Regions from separate parts of the Desertibacillus haloalkaliphilus genome, predicted to be linked through region 1. Evidence: riboswitches for the same ligand, from Rfam matches in the RefSeq annotation. Region 1 holds a riboswitch; the other holds the start of a gene.
The links. Region 1 has a riboswitch for cyclic di-GMP ahead of KH400_RS06715 (response regulator transcription factor). Riboswitches for the same ligand answer to the same signal wherever they lie in the genome.

Region 1 (8,114 bases):
TTATTGGGGTATTTAAACAGTCTTACTTAGTGAGTAAGGCTGTTTCTTACGTATATATGGATTTATGAACCATTTATTGCATATAGTATACTTTTTTTGTTTGTGTTTTACTAGACATAGGTTACTACCAAAGGAGTTCGTAATCTATTCTAATACAAGATGATAATGGGTATAAATTCATATTTATCCAGGATTTTAAAATAAATGAAATACACCTTAGGTTAGTCTCTTATCTTATATGGAATATATTGATTAAAAGCCAAAGAGCGCACGCAAAGTTTAGGAATATTTTGGCTTGTTATGGTACAATCATGTAAGTCAATCATGATGTTGGAGGTATTATTATGAATACATATATAGAAACTGGTACCGAAGGACTCGATTATATATTAAATGGTGGGTTTCCTGTTGATTCTTCTATTCTATTAGAAGGGGCACCAGGGACTGGAAAGACGATCCTAGGTATGCAATTTCTATACCATGGCGCTGTAAATAGGAATGAGTCAGGTATCTATATTACATTCGAAGAGATGCCTGATCAGATATATAAGGAAATGCAAGCGTTTGGTTGGGATATCAAGAAGTTGGAGAAGGAAAATAAATTACGTGTTATTTGTATGTCTCCGGAGGTTTTACTCCAACAAATGAAGAAACCTAATGGTATTCTAGAGCAAATAATAAAAGAAATCGATTGTAAGCGAATTGTGGTCGATAGTTTGAATCTGCTTCATTATGGGATCGATGACCAACTAAAGAAAAGACAGAGTGTTTATACGTTAAGGAATATTTTTCGTAAGTATGAGATCACATCATTATTAATTAACGAACAAATGAACCGCAATGACAGCGAAATTCCATTTTCAAGTTATGTAGTAGATGGGGTGATTAAACTAGCTCTGGAGGAGCAAAATACGATTTACCGGAAGCGAACGTTAGAAGTTTTAAAAATGAGAGGGTGCAGAATTCAGGAGGGAGAACATATTTATCGGATTACAGATTCGGGAATGTACCTCGTTCCGGCGCTATCCATGTTTGAGGATTTAGCGGTAACAGAGAACCAGAACAATATCCCAACAGGAATACCAGGATTAGACAATATGTTAGCTGGTGGTATTCCAAGAGGAACAACATTTGTTTTAGATACGAATAGTAAAGCAAATTATAAATATATTACAACTTCGATCATTATTAGTCGAATCCTAGCTGGTGAAAAAGTGATTATGCTGATGGGTAGTTCGATGACATATATGGAATTGGATCATATTTTCCAGTTATACGGTATCGAATTAAAGCAGCTAGTTACTAATGAGGAGATATATTTTATTGAGCACTATGATCGTTATATACCGGAAGGAATTCAACCTGCCATTATTAGAGTAGAGAACCTAAGTAACGAAGAGTATAAAAAAGTATTTCGTGAAAGGTTAGATAATCTAGTATTAGACACGATTGATAATGGACAGCGGTGGTTTATCTTTTATGATTTAAATACGATTGTTTCCCTGCAGGGGAAAGACTTTATTAATAGTTATTACACGGAAATAACTGCTTTAATCAATTCATGGGAAATGAGTATGATTGCATTAAGTAACTTCACTGAGATTGGGAAAGAAACTTCAAGTTTCCTTGAGAGAACATCAAATGGAGTCTTCCAAACGTGGGTTGATGGGAATTATCAATATTTTCAGTTGAAAAAATCTCCTCAAGGAAATATGTCACAGCCTATGCTAGTCGAAAACATTCCGTCAAAGCCATTTATCAGGTTAGTGTAAAGGGGAGAAAAGAAGATGGATCAATTAAAACTAAATCCATTATTAATTGAATGTACATTATTTTTTCAAGGGAATCCTTATGCATATGAGACGGTTGATGGCCTAGCTCTTCGAATAGGGAGAGACCCTGAGGATCTATTTGAAATACTAAATCAAATGGTTGAAACTTCAGTTTTAGAGGTAGTTGGGACCGGAGAAAGTGCGATTTATCATTATATTAAACCAGTTGAAACCATTGATATGCAGCAGGAGCAACTATGAACAAATCAATAGATTTTATTCAAGATGTACAAGATACGTACGCGTCATTGACGAAATTAACGATGTGCATAGTAGACAGTGAAGGGAATTTTTTGACAGATATATCTACTCAAAATACATTATCTAGTTTAATTCATCAACATTGTGGGATTGAAAAATATGTTCAAGAAAGTATAGATTCACTTAGGGGGATCCCAAAAACAATACTAATCGATACCCCTTTAGGATTAAAATATATTGTTTCACCGATAAAGGTTCAAGGGCAGATCACTCATTATCTTTTGGCAGGAGATTTATTAGAGAAAGGCACCCGATCATTTGTCAGTAAGTTTATATTGAAAAACTTTCAGGAAATTAATGGGCTTGTAGAAGAAGTGGAAACTCTACCGGAACTGTCTAGGGAAGTAATTGCTGAAAGGCTTAAGAAGGTGGAGAAAGCAGCAGAGATCATTGAAGCGTCTTTAGCCTGCTTTAATGAACAAGAGCATAGGAGTCAAACGTCTTTCCTTAGTGAAACGCTTGAATCTATTAGGGTAGAGAAGGTCGTGACATTAAATTCTACAATCGATAAAATGATTGAACTATATTCTGAAGTAGACTTTGTGGGACTAGCATTAAAAAGTGAAAATGATCAATTTACGGTTGATGCTTTTCACGGTGAAAATGCGGAATCGTTCAAAGGCCACTCTTTTTCGATGGGGGAAGGGTTTTTAGGACATACAGCCGCTGTTCAGCAGTACAAGTTTTGGAAAGATGTTCGAAATGATCCTCGGAGTAATGGGTTTGAAAAGTACGGGTTACATCCCATTAGTATTTTTAGCGTCCCAGTCTATGAAGAGCAAATAGTTATTGGGATTTTATTTGGTGGTAGCACGAAAAAAGAAATAAACGATAAAGCAGTCCTAGAACAAATGAAACTAAATTCTTCGCTGTTAAGTGTTTTAGTTTCATATCAACATATTAAAGAAAACCTTCAAAATCACCTTATGGAGCTCGCGACTTTTAATGAAATTTTTCGTGTAATTACTACAGTGAAAGATATAAAAAGAATTCTTTACATCTTAGTGGATATTAGTACTAACATTATAAGAGGCCCATTTTCGTGCATTGTTTACAAATCATTGTCGAATCCATCCAAAATGGATGTTGTTTCGCGAGGGTTAACCGCAGCGGAAATAAATGACTATGGTCATGATGTGGCTCAGAGAATTTCATCATACTCTGTTGGTGATTTTGATATTGAACATCCCCAAATTAAAACAACGAATTGGGGAGTTAGAGTACTAGAACTACCGCTCTGTTATAACGGAGTGCTATATGGGGTATTAAGTATTGGTCTAAACCCTCATAATAAGGATGAGTTTAACGCTTTTTTATCAAGTTTAGCTGTCGCCGGTGGTATTGCCATTCATCTATGTCAAGATTTTCAAGAAATCAGCAAAGAAGATCAATCCTTATCACTGTTACAGGACGTTATTAGTCAACATGATCAGAAATCATATGATTTTTCGATTAAATTGAAAAAGATGGTTGAGGATTTCACGATTTACCTTGGTGAGAATGGTTTTAAGGACCTTAATAAAGTTAGTGGATTAGCTATTTATGATCTGAATTTTTTGGAGAAATATATTCAAAATAATGATTTGCTTAAGATAGTAGAGGGTTGTAAAAAGGTTTTGAATCATGAACCTATTAGGAGAAGAGATAGCCAAATATTGGGGCTTGTTTATAAGTTCCTAGCTGAAGGTGAAACGATCGAGGTTGTGGAAAATTGGTTAGATATTGATAAAGATATTCGATCAAATTTTATATCTTTTATAAACCAAAGATCTATAACTGAAACTAACATTACATTAGAACGTAGCGATTCTCCTATTGTTAATAAAAGGTTGAACAATGAAAATGATAATCTTATTCTTAAGGAGAAGCTTCAATTATCAACAAGGGAAATTGACGTTTTGAATGTTGTGCTAAGAGGATATAATAATCGTGAAATTGCAAAGAGACTATTTATCAGTGAACATACAGTAAAGAATCACATTACTCGAATCTTCCAAAAGCTTGATGTAAACGATCGTTCACAAGCAATTGCTAAAGTGTATCAATTAGGATATACACCAAATAAAAGTGATATATGACGGCTGTTCTTTGAGCATTGCTCAAGGAATGGCCGTTTTTAATTTCAATAACAGAATACCCTACCGTCTATTTTTACCGAAAGATAAATAGGAAAAGATTCCTTCTCTATTTTAAAACAGGTTTTGGAATAGTATGCATTTCCTAATGGTATCTTATCCTTTGTTGCACCTTATGTAACTATAAGATTAATGATAATTAATAAGGAATAAAAATAGGAATACTCGCTGATTACGAAAACGCCATTTATGTGGATAATAAAATAGCATTGATAAGATCAATCAATATAATTATAGGGGGCTGTATAAAATTACATTGAGATATGGTAATACAGCAACGTCGAGGGACTCAGAGGCTATTTTGAAAGTAACACAAGTAACACTTGCATTGATAAAAAGTAAAAGTGTTGTATGTAGCTCCAGAAACAATAGTCGATTACAAGAGCTAGAGCGACTTAGTGATCAAAAAATAGTTCTAAAATATAAAGTAGGGGAAGAGGTGATATTTCAATATATTGAACCTATAGAAACCGAAATCTACTTACAATAAATATACTATTGGTTTGTTAATCATCCGTTATTTATCTTAATATATTAAATCAGTTTGGTGACTATAATTAACAATCTTTAAGAGGTGATGGGATATGTTATATAAACGGGAAGAAACATTTCGATATGAATTTCAACCTCCATTAACATGTACATTCAACATTATAAAAATTAATGGAGAGGAGATCGAAAGTAATCAAGGTCAAGGGAAAATACAAGATATTAGTCCATCTGGGTTGAAATTAATGTCAATGTTAGATTTACAGGTAACACGTAATGAAATAGATGTCGAAGTGTATTTTACTATGCTTTCAGATTGGGTTGTACGGGGAAGAGTAGTTTGGCAAAAGGTAGCGAATATGAATGAATATTATTACGGCATCGATTTGTCTACGGACATTGGTGAGAGTGAAGATATGATAAATGGGCTAAAAGAATATATCCGACAGGAAAACGATTAAGTGTTTGTAATAATGACTGATCGTTTATCAGTTAGCTCAATAGGTTTATGAGGAGACTATAGAATGAAGAATGAGGTTAACGTTCACAAAAAAAGATGGTTAGTCCTTGTTGTTATTTTAGTAATAGCGGCTATAGATATTTATCAACATACCAAAAGTGGTTTTAGCGTAGAAATGTGGTTGCGTTTATCGGGGATATTATTTATTAGCTACAGTGTGTGGAGACTAGGCGGTAAATATGAACAAAAATATGAAAGTTATAATCAATTGTTACATGAAAAAGAACAGATAAAAGATCGGCTAATGGTAGTTAGCAATAAAAAAGAGGAGTACGAAAATCTATTTAATTCCCTTGATGGGGCAATCTATAGTTTTGATCTTTCAAATCAAGATATCTATTATTCTGCAGGTATTAACGAAGTATACGGATATTCACAAGATGCATTTAAAGATCATCATGAATTATGGAAGGAAATGGTTCATGAGGAGGATGTTACGAAAGTTGAAGAGGCCGAAAAACAATTGCTGACAGGAGAAACGGTGAGAGTCGAGTATCGCATTCTTCATCCTGAATTAGGACAAAGGTGGTTAATTAAAATATCTTCACCAACCTTAAACAAGGATGGGATTCTGACAAAAATTAATGGTCAATTCATGGATATTACAGATCGAAAAGAATTAGAAAATAAACTAAAACAAATGGCATATTATGATGAGCTAACCGATTTGCCAAATCGAAAATATTTATATAGTTACATTAGGAAGGCGTTAGCTCGTGCGAAGCGTAGTAAACATAATTTTTCACTTATGTTTATTGACCTTGATGATTTTAAAATTGTCAATGATACGATGGGACACGAAGTTGGGGATAAATTGCTTAAGGCAGTAGTAAATCGTATAAATGATTGTATTAGAGAAGAAGATCTTATTGCTCGAATTGGTGGAGATGAATTTATCGTTGTTTTTGAAGAAACAACGAAGGATCAAATAGAAGTCATTTCAAGCCGTTTATTCAATAGCGTAGCACTTCCCTATACAATCGATGAAAACGAAGTGAATATTTCTGTAAGTATTGGGATCAGCATGTATCCAGATGATGGAGAAGATAAAGAAACATTGATTGATCACGCTGACAAAGCAATGTATTTCGCAAAAAGTACAGGAAAAAATAATTATAAAATCTATACACATGATTTACATGAAGTAAAGTCAAATAACATTGGACTATTAGAAAAATTAATGAACACGATACAAAACTCTAAAATATTTAAATGACCTTTCGCAAAGAATGGTTATATGCTACCACCGCTAATTAATAAAAAAGTTCCATATTAGTAGTATTTATATCGTTTCAAACACAGCAGTTTTAAAATTTAACTTGATAAAGGCAAACTTATCGAAAGATAAGGGCGCAAAGCTGCGGGCCTAAAGCACAATTATGCTATGGTAGCCGGGTTGCCAAAGAATACTAGAAGTACAAGTGAGCCTAGTTTCTTGGGGTCACTTTTTTTATAAAAACGACGGAATATTAAAAAATATCTGTTCTTTTAATTATAATGTGTTGATAGGATTTTAAAAAATTATTAGAAAGAATGAATAGTAACTATAAGGGCGGGTTATTGATGGAACAAAAAAAGATAACGATTATTTCGGATTCTGATTCACTATTTACATTAATTGAGAATGCTTTGGGAAGTGATTGGATATTAGAACAAATAAAAACAAAAAATTTCGTAGGGAATATTAGAGCGGACATATTTGTTATTGATAGTGATTGTGAAGGATCACAATCTTTAAATCTTCTTAAAGAAATGAACCAAGAGAATCCAACATCACAAAAATATATTGTAGTAACAAAGTCAACTGATTATGATATAAAACGCTTTTTAAAATATGGTGCTACAGGATTGTTTCCATTGAAGTCCTATAACAGCCAGTCATTATCAAAACTTGTAGAAGCTATTCGTAACGGGTATTCATATTTAGATGCTGAAGCCACTCGAGTTGTCATAAGTGAATACCAAAAACTCCTAATTCCTAAATCCATGAGTAATAATTCACAATTCTCTTGTGAATTACTAACAGAGCGGGAAATAGAAATCTTAGAATTACTATCATTTGGTTTGACAAATAAGGAAATTGGCAACTCTATTTATCTTAGTCCATATACGGTAAGCAATTATATAAACATTATATTAAAAAAGTTAAATGTCCCTGATCGTACATCAGCAGCTGTTACAGCGATTAAGAATGGGTGGGTGTCATTAAGCTGATGAGAGGAGATAATTCACAATGTTTCGCTCTGAATCTAGGGGAATGAAATATTACTTTAAGGAGTCTAATATGAAGCAAAGGATTTTTAAAAATCGTCTATTTCTTAAAATATTTTCTGTTTTTATTATTTGTATGTTGATGCCCATGGTTATCAACATCGTGTATACGTTGTATGCAACTTCTAATGCATTGGAAAATGAAGCAAGTCGTTCATTAACTCATCTTGCAGTGGAAAAGAACAAGCAAGTGGATTCTGTCTTTCATTCACAGTTTGACATTTCTCATTCAATTATTAATGACCTATATGTGACTGATTTTTTTAATGAACTAGCTGAAACCAATGAAGTGAATCAAGTACAATTAAGTGCCATTGCCAAAAGCTTGGAAGAACGAGTGGCTACATCCGATGGTTTATATGAAAATATGTTCTATTCTTACGATAATCAAGTCTTGGTAGATGGGGTAGGACAAGTATCAGTGGGGCACGTCTTTGACAGACAACTAGAAGCTTATTATTATGAGCAGCTTGAAAATCCTGGTGTATCGGCTAGTGAATATATGTATTCACCTATAACAGAAAGACCTGTAATTGCTGTCTCAAACTCTTTATTTAACGAGGAGGGTGAACTTTTATCCGTTTTTGTTATGTCTGTAGATATCAA
Region 2 (8,114 bases), on a different contig from region 1:
GGAGATGGTCAAGAGCGGGACGGCTCAGATCAAGAGATTCCTGGTGAAGAAGAAGATCGACTAGAAGAAGGCGAAGATGAACAGCCTGACATAGAGATTCCGATGAAAGGGCATTAGAGCCTGTTCAAAAAGGGGTGCTTTTTTAGACACGGTCCATTAGGGAAAGCAGGTGAGTGACAATGGCAAGAAAACGTTTAGGTGATTTGCTCGTTGAATCAGGGTTAATTACAGAAGAGCAATTACAGGTCGCCTTAAAGGAAAAATCACCCGATCAAAAACTAGGGGATGCGCTGTTACAGGAAGGGTACATTACCGAACAACAATTAATTGAAGTGCTTGAGTTTCAGCTTGGGATTCCTCATATTAGCTTACACCGTTATCCGATCGACACTAACCTAGTTAAGATGGTTCCAAAAGAGCTTGCAAAACGTCATAACGTCATTCCGCTAAAAAAGGAAGGAAATAAGCTGTTTGTGGCAATGGCTGATCCAATGGATTATTTCGTGATTGAAGAATTGAGAATGGCGACAGGCTTTCAGATCGAGCCTGGGATTGCAACCAAAGATGAATTAATGCGGATGATTAGCAAGCACTACGACCTTCAAGAGTCGATGGAAGAATTGATGGGGGATCTACCGACCGACGAGGACATTGAGGAAACAAGAATAACCGATGATGACTCTCCCGTTGTTCGTCTCGTCAACCAAATCATTACAAATGCGGTTACACAACGAACAAGTGACATTCACATAGATCCACAGGAAAATGAAGTTCGCGTCCGGTATCGTATTGATGGTGTGCTTCATACCGAGCGTACGCTGCCAAAGCATATGCAAAATGTCATTATTGCTCGAATTAAGATCATGTCGAATTTGAATATTACCGAAAGTCGTGTCCCACAGGATGGACGGATTAAGATGAACATTAATTTTAAGCCGGTTGATATTCGCGTGGCAACGTTACCTTCGATTTATGGTGAAAAAATTGTGATGAGGCTGCTTGATTTGAGTTCAGCGATTAATAACATTGATAAACTTGGTTTAAACAAATACAACCATTCGTTATTTATGAATATGATTACCCAGCCGAATGGGATTGTTTTAATTACGGGACCAACAGGGTCAGGGAAGTCATCGACCCTATACGCCGCACTCAACAAACTCAATACCGAGGAAGTGAACATTATTACCGTTGAAGATCCGGTTGAGTATCAGCTTGAGGGGGTTTCACAAGTCAATGTTAATGAGAATACGGGCATGACATTTGCGCGGGGATTGCGTTCAATTTTAAGGCAAGACCCAGACATTATTATGATCGGGGAAGTTCGTGACCTTGAAACGGCGCAAATTGCCGTTCGTGCGTCATTAACAGGGCACCTCGTTTTAAGTACTCTTCATACGAATGATTCGATTGCAACGATTACCCGCCTCATCGACATGGGCATTGAGCCATTTTTAGTCGCGTCATCACTTGCTGGTGTTGTCTCACAGCGTCTTGTGCGTAGAGTTTGTCGAGACTGTACTGAACCGGAACAAGCAACCGAACGTGAGAAAGAGATCTTTAAAAAACGTGGCTTAACAATCAATACAGTCAACCGTGCAAAAGGCTGTCCGAGCTGTAATATGACGGGTTACCGTGGCAGGATTGCGATTCATGAAGTCCTCCGCATCGACGATGAGATCCGTGCGATGATTATGAACAACGAACCGATTGCTGCGATTCGTCGCTATGCGTTAAAAAATGGAACGATTTTTCTCATTGATGACGGGTTAATCAAAGTGAAGCAGGGGATTACAACGACTGAGGAAATTTTACGAGTGTCACTAGCGGAATAAATAGGGGGTGAACATAATGAAAGAACAGGTTGAAGATTTACTAAAGCTCGCCTTTGAAACGAATGCATCTGATTTACACATTACCGTTGGAGCGCCACCGATTGTTCGCATCAACGGGTCGTTAAAGCAGTATGGGAAAGAAGCGCTCACTCCGAGTGAAACAGAAGCAATGGCGAGAGCACTCATTCCAGAGAAACACTGGGATGACTTTGTTGAACGAGGGGAATATGACTTTTCTTACGGAATCCCTGGTGTCTCACGTTTTCGCTTAAATGTCTATCGGCAACGCTCATGCATCAGCTTTGTTGCCAGGGTGATACCAACGAAGGTACCTAGTTTAGAAGATTTACAAATGCCAGCGGTGTTACAAACGTTAGCGGAGAAGCCACAAGGGTTAATTTTAGTGACTGGACCAACAGGATCAGGGAAATCAACAACGCTAGCAGCGATGATTGATTACATTAACCGCAACTACTCCAAGCACATCATTACGCTAGAAGATCCGATCGAGTATCTTCACAAGCATCAGCTCAGCATTATCAATCAACGGGAGGTTGGTTTTGATACTGAAAAGTTTGCGAACGGCTTACGGGCATCGTTACGTCAAGACCCCGATATTATCCTTGTCGGTGAAATGCGTGACCTAGAGACGATTTCCACTGCGATTACCGCAGCGGAAACAGGGCACCTTGTTTTAGCAACGCTTCATACGAGCAGTGCACCACAGACGATTGACCGAATCATTGATGTGTTCCCACCACATCAACAGCCACAAATTCGTATCCAGCTGGCAGCGACTCTCGTTGGCATCGTCGCCCAGCGCTTATTTCCAGCAGCAGATGGGAAAGGCCGAGTAGCTGCGACAGAAGTGCTCGTTAATCAGCCATCAGTGGCGAATCTGATCCGTAATGAGAAAAACCATCAAATTAAAAGTGTGATGCAAACGAGCCGAGCCCAAGGCATGCACACACTTGAAATGGCGATCAAGCAACTTCGTGACCAAAAGCGGATTTCAGCTGACATTGCTACACAATATTTAGGCGACGGTGAAGTGTAAGATGCCAACGTACAAATACATTGGAAAGAACCGTCGTGGTCAACGGAAGAAAGGCACCATAGAAAGCCGCTCTAAAAATCAGGCTGTCCAAATGTTAAGGGAAATGAACCTGATGCCAATTGAGATCGTTGAAACGCAGCCAAGCATATGGAAGCAAGACATCACGATCGGAAATCCCGTCAAAAGCCAGGACTTCGTCATTTACTGCCGCCAGTTCGCGACGTTAATACGAGCGGGGATTACGATTATTGATGCGACGAGAATCTTAGCGAAGCAAACAGAAAGTAAAGCATTAAAAAAAGTCCTTCAGCAAATGGACGAAGATTTACAAAAAGGTACAGCGATCTCTGCTGCGGTGGAAAAGCATCGCAAAGTCTTCCCATCAATGTTTGTGAACATGATGAAGGCTGGTGAAGCGAGTGGGAATTTGGATGAAACGCTCGACCGGCTAGCCACTTATTTTGAAAAGCAATTCCAACTCAAAAAGAAAATTCAATCAGCGATGAGCTATCCAATTGCGATCGGGCTAGTGACGGTCGGGGTTGTGATGTTTTTATTAGCTTCTGTCGTACCAACGTTTGTTGATATGTTTGCCCAATTCGACGCCCAGCTGCCTGCAATTACAGTCTTCGTCCTAGACGCAAGTGACTTCGTCCAAGCGTATTGGTGGCTGTTGATTTTAGTAATCGCCCTAATTGTTATAGGCATCATTCTTTTACAAAAACGAGATGAACGTGTCAGTTATTGGATCGGCTATATCAGTTTAAAAACTCCGCTGTTCGGGAAACTATTACAGAAAGCGGCTGTCGCAAGAATGACGCGTACGCTCTCATCATTGTTTGCAAGCTCGGTACCGATCCTGCAAGCATTAACGATCGTTGAAAAGGTCGTCGATCATCCGGTGCTTGGAAAGGTGATTTTTGAAGCGAGAGATAGCCTTGAAAAGGGGAATTCATTAGCACAGCCACTTGAAGATAGCTGGGTCTTTCCACCACTCGTATCACAAATGGTGCAAATCGGTGAAGAGACGGGATCCTTAGATTTAATGCTCGCAAAAGTGGCGGACTTTTATGAAGATGAGGTAGAACGAAGTGTCGATTCTCTAAAATCGTTAATCGAACCATTAATGATTGTGTTATTAGCCGGCATCGTCGGGACAATCGTCTTAGCGATTATGTTACCAATGTTTGAAATTTTTAACGCTTTTTAAAAAATAGCTATACAATTGGTCTATTCTATGGTATAAAATTCTAGGTAGGAAACAAAGTAGTCGTGTTTTCCTAGGTAAAAACGACGATGATAAAAAGGGACGCAAAGAACGGTTATCTTCATTTGGGCACTTGGATAACCCGGAGCGATTAGTGCAACCGACCAATTTTGTTTTGCGATGCAATATAAAATTGGTCTTTTTTATAGAACGTTGTAATGATTTTAGAAAACAAAGGAGAGAGAAGAATGATCAAACGAATGAAATTATTAAAGGATCAACGCGGTCTAACGTTGATCGAACTGTTAGCCGTTGTTGTTATTTTAGGAATCATCGCAGCGATTGCTGTGCCGGCGATTGGGAATATAATTGGGGATACGGATGATCGTGCAACCGCCTCTGATGCGTTAAATATTATCTCAGGTGCTAAGCTATATGCAGCTAGTAGTGCTGAGGCAAATAGGGATTGTGCTGATAACGACGGTTGTGATAATGATGAACTTACACGTTATATTGATGGTGTAGACTTGGATGATGTAGGGATTACTGTTGCTCGTACGGAAGCTGATTGGACGATTGATGGGCATGATGTAGCTGATTTAGATGAAATAAATGATGTTGACGGTCTTGTTACTGAACAAGAAATTATCGATTATCTAGAAGGTCTGGAAGAATAGGCAAACAGAAAGTTAAAGACGTTACAAAAATAGAGTGGGAACCTAATAAACTAGTTTCCACTCTATTTTTAAATAAGGACTGATCTCATGGAAACGATCCTTTATATTTATATATTCATCCTCGGCCTTGTCCTTGGCTCTTTTTACAATGTTGTCGGTATTCGTGTTGCTGATGGCGAATCAATTGTCAAGCCGCGCTCGCATTGTCCGCGCTGTCAGCGTACCTTATCAGCATCTGAGTTGATTCCGGTGCTATCGTATCTATTTCAGCGAGGAACGTGTAAAGGCTGCGGGACGAAGGTGTCTATCAAGTATCCGTTATTTGAAGGGCTAACGGCGTGTTTGTTTTTAGTCGCAGCCGTGCTCGTTGGCTGGACGAGTGAGTTATTAATTGCACTCCTTCTCATTTCGTTACTGGTCATCATTACGATTTCTGACTTACATAAGATGCTTATACCAAATAAAATTTTATTGTTTTTCTTTATCGTTTTCATTCCAATCACTGTGCTTATTCCACATGAGCCATGGTGGGACGGGATTGTTGGTTTTTTTGTAGGTGGCGGACTTCTCTATTTGATTGCCATCGTCAGCCGTGGTGGTATGGGGGGCGGGGATGTTAAGCTTTTTGCTGTGCTCGGGTTCATACTCGGGACGCGTGACGTGCTGTTAACATTGTTTGCTGCAACGTTTATCGGTGCTGTTGTTGGGGGAATAATGATGATGACAGGAAAAGTGAAGCGTAAAAATCCCATCCCTTTTGGTCCTTTTATTGCGATCGGTGCGCTTGTCATTTATTTCTTCGGGGAAAGCCTTTGGCATTGGTATGTACAATTTCTCTAATTGTTTTTGACAGCAGTGCTCTACCACTAGAAGGTCATATCGTTTATACTGAAATAAGATTATTACCATGTAACAAAAGGCCTAGGTGCTTATCCTAGGCTTTTCCGTTTTAGGGACCCAGACGGGCTTCCTGAACAGAGAGGATAAGCTGATTCGAGGGTTTGACGACAAAGGAGAGACCGTAGCAATGTTTACGTTTAAAGCGAATAAAAAAACGATTAGTCTAACGATCAACGATTACGTCGTTCGAATGGTTGAAAATAAAAATCATACACTGCCTGGCGTCGTGCGTACGCGTGAACGAGAGTTACCGGCGGGAATCGTCGAAAATGGGAAGGTTGTTGACGAGCTAGCCTTTGTCGGTATGATCGAGAGTTGTGTCCGCGATTGGGGCATTAAAAACAGACCAGTGCAGTTTTTTGTTCCAGATTCAACTGTGATTATGAAAAAGGTTGAGGTCCCATTAGATGTTGCTGATGATGAGGTCAATGGCTATATAATGATGGAGCTTGGTAGCTCGATTCACTTGCCGTTTTCTAATCCGGTCCTTGATGTTCATGTTTTGCCAGCAGTCGAAGGGCAAGACGTTCGTGAGGGATTTTTATTTGCGGCCCCAGAGGATGAAGTTCTTACATATACTGAATTACTAGATGAAGCAAAGCTTAAGCCTATAGCAGCCGATGTGACAGCGCTTGCGTTATATCGTTATTTTTATCAACAAGATATTGCCGCGACGAAGAGCAATTACTTGTTTGCGAAGTTCGATTTAACGACTGTGAATATTAGTATTTTTTCAGAGCATCACCCTGAATTTATTCGACATCAAACGCTTGACCTCGGAAACGATGCGTGGACAAGCAGCTATCAACAAGAAACGAAGCAGTTAAGCTGGCGTTACAAAGGGAATGAAGAAGAGATTTGGTCCAAACTTGATGATCAGCTCCAGGAGATTGAGCGAATTTTAAACTTTTACCGCTATTCGATGCACCAAGGGAACAAGCAAGTGACAAACATCATAGTCACTGGTGATCATCCGTACCTCACTGGCATTAAAGAACAGCTCGCTGAGCGTGTTGAAATTCCAGTTTCAATCACGGAAGCAAAAGAGACTGATGGAAAACAGTCATTTTCGCAAGGGTTTATAGCGACGATCGGGCTGTCGTTGAAAGAGGTGACATAACTTGTTAGTTGATATCAACTTACTTCCTAATCGTGAGAAAAAACGTCCTCTTTTTACGGTCACATTGGTCATCTTTGCACTGATTTTTATTTTGTTTACGACGGCTTTACTTGTGATGTATATGAGTCTAAAAGCAGATGTCGAATCGGCTGAACAAGAATATCACCGCCTTGTGATAGAACGAGCGGACCTTGAGGAAGAGGTTGGGATTGTTCAAGGAGAGGAAATCGGTATTCGCTTACGTGAAGCGATTGATTATACAGAAGGCCTCCAAGTACCGACGACAATCTTCATTTCAGATTTGAATATGCGCTTACCTAGCCACGGCTATTTAAGCTCGTATAATTATCAAAACCGTCAAACAGGCATTCAAGTTCAATTCGAAACATTAGAGGACGTAGCTGCATATGTGACTGAATTAGAACGGTCAGCGTTTGTTGCCGATGTGCAAATCAACTCGGTACATACGTTTGAACATGAAGGAGAGACCAACCAATTTAAGGTCATACCTCGTTATGATGTAAGTTTGTCACTGCAAGCAGATCCGCTTGAATTAAGGAAGGAGGAGAGAAGTCGTCATGGAATGGCTCATTGAAAATCGCTCTAAGCTTTTAGTCAGTCTGGCGTTTCTATTTTCATTGTTAGCGTTGTTCTATTATTTTTTTCTCCTCCCGTTAGAACATGAAAAGAGTGAATTTGAACAGTTGATCACAGCTGAAGAACGACAAATTGCGGCGTTGCGATCAGAAATTGAACGAGGAGGTGCAACGGACGCCAATCTTACACAGCTTGAACGGCAAATGCCACTTGATCGTGAGGTTGACGGGTATTTACTGTCATTAAGTGAGGTAGAGACCGTAAGTAACAGTCGAATTGAATCGATTTCCTTCAATCAATATGATGGGGCATTGGATGAGAGTGTGGTCAATTATCGGAACGAAGAACGTGAACAAGAGCAAGCAGAGGCAGGTGAGGAGCCTGGACCTGAACTAACACCGCCAGAGGGTGTGTATGTGCTCGGTTTGTCACTTCAAGTTGTTTCTCCAGATTATGATCACTTCTTATCATTTCTAGAAGAGTTAGAAACAAGAGAGCGGCTAACTTCAATCCTACAAGTTAACTTTACCCAACCAAATGAACAACAGCTCCTCTTTGCTGAAAATCCATCTGAAGTGATTGCATTCTCAGTAAATATAGAAACGTATTACTACCCTAATCAATAGGGTGTGTTCCGACAAAACTTTCAAGAACAAGGCGACAAATGTCTTGTTCTTTTTTAAACCAATTATGATACCTTCTAAAGTAGATCATTAAAAGC

Region 2: it holds a riboswitch for cyclic di-GMP, as region 1 does, so the genes downstream of both, KH400_RS00415 (type II secretion system protein) here and KH400_RS06715 (response regulator transcription factor) in region 1, are expected to answer to the same signal.

What each region holds. Positions count from the first base shown of each region.
Region 1 covers NZ_JAHPIV010000005.1:15,413-23,526, forward strand. Annotated here, with positions in the region: gene KH400_RS06690 (ATPase domain-containing protein) at 345-1,772, shown strand; gene KH400_RS06695 (hypothetical protein) at 1,788-2,033, shown strand; gene KH400_RS06700 (LuxR C-terminal-related transcriptional regulator) at 2,030-4,171, shown strand; gene KH400_RS06705 (PilZ domain-containing protein) at 4,813-5,178, shown strand; gene KH400_RS06710 (sensor domain-containing diguanylate cyclase) at 5,242-6,453, shown strand; cyclic di-GMP riboswitch class I at 6,555-6,641, shown strand; gene KH400_RS06715 (response regulator transcription factor) at 6,801-7,451, shown strand; gene KH400_RS06720 (methyl-accepting chemotaxis protein) at 7,522-8,114, shown strand, end outside.
Region 2 covers NZ_JAHPIV010000001.1:79,398-87,511, reverse strand. Annotated here, with positions in the region: gene KH400_RS26355 (VanW family protein) at 1-117, shown strand, start outside; gene KH400_RS00430 (GspE/PulE family protein) at 180-1,835, shown strand; gene KH400_RS00425 (type IV pilus twitching motility protein PilT) at 1,852-2,892, shown strand; gene KH400_RS00420 (type II secretion system F family protein) at 2,894-4,102, shown strand; cyclic di-GMP riboswitch class II at 4,191-4,274, shown strand; gene KH400_RS00415 (type II secretion system protein) at 4,348-4,776, shown strand; gene KH400_RS00410 (prepilin peptidase) at 4,864-5,616, shown strand; gene pilM (type IV pilus biogenesis protein PilM) at 5,804-6,796, shown strand; gene KH400_RS00400 (PilN domain-containing protein) at 6,798-7,391, shown strand; gene KH400_RS00395 (hypothetical protein) at 7,375-8,019, shown strand.